DNA from 2 places in the Fretibacterium fastidiosum genome. Region 1 is predicted to be linked to the other one. Evidence: riboswitches for the same ligand, from Rfam matches in the RefSeq annotation. Region 1 holds a riboswitch; the other holds the start of a gene.

Region 1 (3,204 bases):
CGAGGCCGCATCCATGCGCCGGCGCAGGCGCCGGACGATCTCAAGCCCAAGCTCCTGAGCCCTGGGGTCCTCGCCGTGGTGGGCGCCCGTCAGGCTCTTGAGGCACTCCGCCAGGCCGATGAAGCCCAGGGAGAGCGTCCCATGCCTCAGCACGGGGCGCACCTCGTCGTTCCAGCCCAGCGTCTCCGAGTCCAGCCACACGCCCTGTCCCATCAGGAAGGGGAAGTTCTTCACCCGCTTGCGCGACTGGATCTCCAACCGGTCCAGAAGCTGCTGGACCACGAGGTCTGCCATGGCGTCGAGCCGCCGGTAGAACTCATCGAGGTCCCCCTCGCTCAGGATCGCGAGCCGCGGCAGGTTGAGGCTGGTGAAGCTCAGGTTGCCCCGCCCCGTCACCGTCTCCCGGTCCCGGTCCGCCACGTTCCCGATGACGCGCGTGCGGCACCCCATGTAGGCGATCTCCGTGTCCGGGTTCCCCGGCCGGTAGTAGCTCAGGTTGAAGGGCGCGTCGATGAAGGCGAAGTTGGGGAACAGGCGTTTTGCGCTGACGCGGCAGGCCAGCTGAAACAGGTCGCCGTTCGGGTCCTCCGGGTTGAAGTTCACCCCCTCCTTCACCTTGAAGATGCTGACGGGAAAGATGGGCGTCTCGCCGTGCCCCAGGCCGGCCTCCGTCGCCAGGAGCAGGTTCCGCGTCACCATGCGGCCCTCCGGCGAGGTGTCCGTGCCGTAGTTCAGCGAGCTGAAGGGCACCTGCGCCCCCGCCCTGCTGTGCATGGTGTTCAGGTTGTGGACCAGCGCCTCCATGGCCTGATACGTCTCGCGCTCCACGTCCTGCCGCGCCTCTCGAAGCGCCGCCTCCTGGGCGCGCTCCACCGCCTCCTGCGGCACCCCAAGCTTCAGGAGCGCCTCCCGTTCCCGCGACTGACGCTCGTCGGTCGCCCCCATGCGGATGGGGCCGCCCTCCAGGCCGTCGAGGGCAGCGACCGCCCCGTCCTCTGCGGCTTCCCCGGCGAGAAGGCTCAGGGCGCGCAGGAGGTTCCGGCGGTAGGCCCTGGCGAAGGTGCGCGCCACGTAGGGTGCCATGTCGCAGTCGAAGGCGGGGATGCTCTGTCCGCCATGCTGGTCGTTCTGGTTCGCCTGAAGCGCGATGCAGGCCAACGCCGCGGCGCTTCGGATGCCGGAGGGCTCCCGCAGCGTGCCGTGCCCCGTGCCAAATCCTCCCTTGAAGAGCCGCTTCAGGCCGATCTGACAGCAGGTCGTCGTCAGGGTCAGGAAGTCCATGTCGTGGATGTGAACGTCCCCGCTGTGGTGCGCTTCGGCGTGCTCCGGCCTCAGGATGAAGATCTCGTTGAAGTGCTTCGCTCCCTCGGAGCCGTAGCGCAGCATCGTCCCCATGGCCGTGTCGCCGTCGATGTTGGCGTTCTCACGCTTCAGGTCGCTGTCCTGCGCGTCCCGGAACGTCAGCGCCTCGTAGACGTTCATCAGGTGGCTCTTCATCTCCCGCGCGCGGCTTCGGGACGCGCGATAGAGGATGTAGGCCTTGGCCGCTCTCGCGCGTCCGGACTCGATCAGCACCTCCTCCACGATGTCCTGAATCTCCTCCACCTGGGGCACGCCGCCCTGAAGCTTCTGCTCCATGTGGGCCACGACGCGCTCCGTCAGCGGCATGGCCTCCGTTCCAGGCTCCCCCACCGCCGCCAGGGCCCGTCCGATGGCCCCGGCTATCTTCTCAGCGTTGAAGGGCACCTCGCGCCCATCCCGCTTTCTGATCCTGGCGAACATCTTTCCCTGCCTCCTTAAAAAGAGCGCCCCCTCCGGGAGGTGGAGGGGGCAGGCGCTCGCGCCTGGACGCGAAAGGGCCGCGCGCCCCTCCCGTCGTCCGCAGGAGTTCGCGTTCATGGGCCCAGGCAGGTCTTCTGACTTGGGATCATCGGCGCCTCGTCCTTTCCGGATCGCTCCAGTGGACTTTCGAGGGGCCTCCCCGTTCACAGCGGCGGGACCGTTCAGGATTCGCACCTGCTTCCCTTTTGCCCGGCGCACACGCCGGAACCCGTGCCCATCTTCTTTTGAAAAATGCAGCCTCATTATACACCAGCCGAACGCCCTCCGAATTTGGAAGTGGATTCGCCGTCCACCGTCCCGGCTCGCGTGGCCGCCGCTGTGAGGCTCCAGTCGTCCCCAATGTGCACGCACCAGCCCCGTCGCTGATGGAACACCCCGTTGACGAAGGAAGGTGCGCTTTCCGTTGATCGAGTATACTTTACGAGGCGGCCGACGGCGCCTGGCCCGCAGGCTTGACCCTCCCCCGGCTGGAGGGCCTATGATGGGTCCTGTCGGAGGGTGAGGGGCGAAAACGCGAAGGGAGGAGGAATTTGATGAGCAACCTGCTGACGATCGGGGAGTTCTCCAGGGCGACGATGCTCTCGGTGAAGACGCTGCGCTTCTACGACGAAAGGGGCATCCTGAAGCCCGTCTGGGTGGACGAGACGACGGGGTATCGGCACTACTCCGCGGGGCAGTTCGTGGAGGCCCTGCGCATCCGACGACTGAGGGAGCTGGACGTGCCTCTGGAGGATATCCGCGCCTTCCTCGGCGCGCGGGACCCCGACGCGATCGCCGCCTTCCTGGCCCGACACCGTCAGGTGCTCCAGGAACGCCTGGAGAAGGGACATAGGGACCTGGAGCTCCTGGAAAAACTCACTTTGGAGAAGGAGGCGTTTTTCTTGTCCTACAAAGTTACGGTACGCGAGGTGGCGCCCGTGCGGGCGCTGACGCACCGCTGCATCGTCACGATGGAGAACCTGTCGGAGGAGAGTCATCGGGTCTTCACGGAGCTGTGGACCCACCTGGAGCGGCACGGCAGCGCCTACGGCGGGGAGTGCTTCGACATCTACTATGGGGAGGAGTTCGACCCGAACGACATCGACGTCGAGTACTGCCTGTCCTTCACGAACCCCGTCCCGGAAACGGACCGGCTGAAGGTCCGCACGGTGCCGGGCGGCCTGATGGCCTGCACCCTGCACAAGGGGCCCTACGATCAGTTGGAGGGCGCCTACACCGCGCTGCGGCACTGGATGGAGGAGAACGGCTACGAGCCCGTGGCCGGCTCCGACGGTGCGCGGAACGTCTACCTGAACAGCCCCCACGAGGTCCCGCCGGAGGAGCTGCGCACCGAGGTGCAGTGGCCGGTGCGAAAGGCCTAGC
Region 2 (3,204 bases), 510 kb from region 1:
TGCGATGAAGCCCAGTACGGAGGCGATGGGGCCTCTGCTCCTGCAGATCGGGCCCGCGAACAGGAAGTAGGCGGCGAGCGCAGGAACGGCGACATCCACCGTATTCACCCCCAGAACGATGAGGCCGCCGAACTGAAACAGGAGGGCCTGCAGAATCAGGGCGACCATCACGGCGGGAAAGGCCGACCACCCCAAGATCAGCCCCATGGGCGCGATAAGGGAGAGGTGGGTCGAACTGGGGCCGAGCCGCACGTTGATCAGGGAGGCCAGAAAGAACACCGACGAGGAGAACGCGACGCGGACGATCTTATCGGGGTTGAGCTTTTTGAGCCCGACCGCCGTCCCGACGCCCGCGACGGCCCATCCGGCGGCCAAGGCCTGAGTGGAGAGGATTCCCTCGCTGATATGCATGGGACTACACCGCCTTCCTGCACCGCAGCAGCAGGACGAACGCGGCGATGTTGAAGATCAGGCTGACGCCGAGCCCCGCCCTCAGGAGAAGATCCAGTCCCTCAGGGGCGGCCTTCTTCTCCTGAATGTCGATGCCCGAACCGCCTCCTGTGGCCCCGGCCTTCAGGAAGTCCTCCGTCACGTTCACTGTCGCCTCGGCCCTGTGCCCGTCCTCATCGCTGACGATGACCCGCCACGTCCCGGGCTTATTGGGGGTGAAGGCGAAACGCCCCCCCTCGTCGGTCCGTCCTGACTGGTAGGCGATCTTCTCGTCGGCAGGGGAGAAGACCTTGGCCTCAAGGTAGTTCATAAGCTCTCCCGTCGAGTAGAAGAATTCGAGCGATACCGGCTTCAGCGTGGACTCCGAATAGCCCACGCCGTGTGCGTCCGCCTGCTGCGCTAAAAGGCCGCTCAGGCCGGCGATCACCGCCAGCCCGAGCAGCGCCGTCTTTTTGAAAGAGGCGTTCATCTTTGATGGACTTTGCTACTTCACTTCAAAGAGCAGGAAGGTCCTGCGAGCAACGGAGTCGTACTCGCCCTCCTTGCCGGGCAGGTCCGTCTTCATGGCGCGCACACCCCAGAGACCGGGGGCTGTGATCTTGATATGGGCCACGCCCTGGACCGCCTGGGTATAGTAGGCATAGGTGTCCTCGTACTCAGGCGCAAAACCGTCGTAGCTCGCCCACACCGCCCCTGAGTAGGGTTTTCCGTCGACCAGTATCTTCACCTCGAAGAACTCTCCAACCTTGGCGTCCGCAGGGTTGGTCACGGGGATGATCTCAAGGGCCTGCCCCGTCTGAACGGCGAAGTTCTTGTCGTCCCTGGAGGCGTTGACGATAACCTTGACGAACTTGTCGTTCTTGGTCGCCTTCGTGACCTTCAGGCCCTGGGCCTCCAGGTCCTTGCGAAGGCCGGACTTGCCGCCCTCATTCGTGACGCACCAGACACCGCCGTCCTTGTTGGCGAGGATCACCATGGACTGAGAGGCATCCTCGACGGGCAGGGAGAAGTCGATGCACAGGTTTTTCTCGTTCGGCTTCAGCCCGGCCTCCTGGAGCTTGCCGTCCTTGAAGACTCCCGCCTTGATGCGCTCGACGCTCTCCACCTCCTCGGGTACGATGAACTTGTGTCCCGAGTGGATCTCAACCGCCAGAGTCTCGCCCTTCGCCGCGTTCATCTTCTGCGGCTTCATCACCAGCTCGTGCGCAAAGGCCGCCGAGGCGACCCCAAGGAGCAAACCAGCCGCCAACACTACTTTGTTTCCGCGTTTCATGAAAAAATCATCCTCCTCAATACTTACAGAATTACGGCAAAACCCCGTTGCCGGGGTACGTCGTCCAGAGAATAAAACGCTGCAAAAACCCCCGCCTCGCGATGGGCGCGGGCGGGGGCGTCACAGACGACACGCTCCTGCGCCATCGCTCGTGGCAAAACGTCTTGTGTCCGCTTGAACGTCAGGTATTCCGGCTTGGGATCCAAGACATAGTTCGATGGAGCCGCGCCTTCGCGCCCTCCCCGAACCTGGCTTGTCCTCCTCTCACGGCGGCGGGACCGCGCGGGCGTTGCACCCGACTTCCCCCGACGAACAAGAGTTCTGTTTATAATTTATGATAACACTTTTTTTCTAAATTTTGTTATGTTTAATTTATGGAAAATTAACAAGGACGTCCTTGAGGAGTTCACACGGCTGGATGCGGCTGTGGGACAGAGACCCTGCCGTCGGACGCAGCGGGTAACCTGAGAGGGACCGCTTCACGGAGCCCGTGGTGCGGGGCAATGATCTTCAAGGACCTCGTAAGGCCTTGGTTGCAGAGGCCAGGGGCGCGCTAAGTCCGTTTCACGTCTTTTCTCACCTGTGGTGATAGGGTTCTTTTGTGAAGTGATATAATAGGAGAGCACTTTTTGAAAACTTCAGTATTCCTTGCAAGGTGAGGCTGATAGCTGATGCTGCGCTATATCCTACGTAGGCTCCTGATGATGATCCCCGTGCTGATTGGCGTCACGTTCATCGTCTTTTTCATCCTGGCCCTGACGCCTGGGGACCCGGCCGCCATCATCCTGGGCGACGGCGCGACGCCGGAGCTCCTGCAGCGGACGCGGGAGGAGCTCGGCCTCAATCGGCCCATCGTCGTGCGCTACCTGATCTACATGAAGGACGCCCTGCACGGGGACCTGGGAGTTTCCTACCGCAACAAGATCGACGTCATGGACATGGTGCTGGAGCGCTTCCCCGCGACCTGCGTCCTGGCCCTGGCCGGAATTTTTGTGGCGCTCCTCATCGGGCTCCCCACCGGCATCATCTCGGCGAAGCACCAGTACACCCTGCTCGACTACACGACGACCGTCCTGTCGCTCATCGGGGTCGCCATGCCCAACTTCTGGTTCGGGCTCCTGGTGGTCCTCGTCTTCTCGCTGGGGCTCGGATGGCTGCCGTCGCAGGGGATGGGCGAGGGGTTCGTTCCCCTCGTGAAGAGCCTCGTCCTCCCCGCCCTGACGCTGGGCACGGGCTGTGCGGCGACGATCGTCAGGATGACGCGCTCCAGTATGCTCGAGGTGATCCGGCAGGACTACATCAGTACCGCGCGCTCCAAGGGCATTTCGGAGGGCGCCGTCACCATGCGGCACATGATGCGCAACGCGCTCATCCCCATCGTCACGGCGGTGGGGCTTCAATTTGGGCACCTTTTGGGCGGCGCCATGCTGACGGAGACCATCTTCTCGTGGCCGGGGCTGGGGAGGCTCATGGTGGACTCC

The links. Region 1 has a riboswitch for cobalamin ahead of ACK28C_RS05265 (anaerobic ribonucleoside triphosphate reductase). Riboswitches for the same ligand answer to the same signal wherever they lie in the genome.
Region 2: another riboswitch for cobalamin. It lies ahead of ACK28C_RS03180 (DUF4198 domain-containing protein); the one in region 1 lies ahead of ACK28C_RS05265 (anaerobic ribonucleoside triphosphate reductase).

What each region holds. Positions count from the first base shown of each region.
Region 1 covers NZ_OZ209244.1:1,205,730-1,208,933, forward strand. The annotation lists gene ACK28C_RS05265 (anaerobic ribonucleoside triphosphate reductase) at 1-1,782, opposite strand, end outside; cobalamin riboswitch at 1,889-2,069, opposite strand; gene ACK28C_RS05270 (MerR family transcriptional regulator) at 2,376-3,203, shown strand.
Region 2 covers NZ_OZ209244.1:694,482-697,685, reverse strand. The annotation lists gene cbiM (cobalt transporter CbiM) at 1-411, opposite strand, end outside; gene ACK28C_RS03185 (hypothetical protein) at 416-919, opposite strand; gene ACK28C_RS03180 (DUF4198 domain-containing protein) at 935-1,723, opposite strand; cobalamin riboswitch at 1,886-2,083, opposite strand; gene ACK28C_RS03175 (ABC transporter permease) at 2,395-3,204, shown strand, end outside.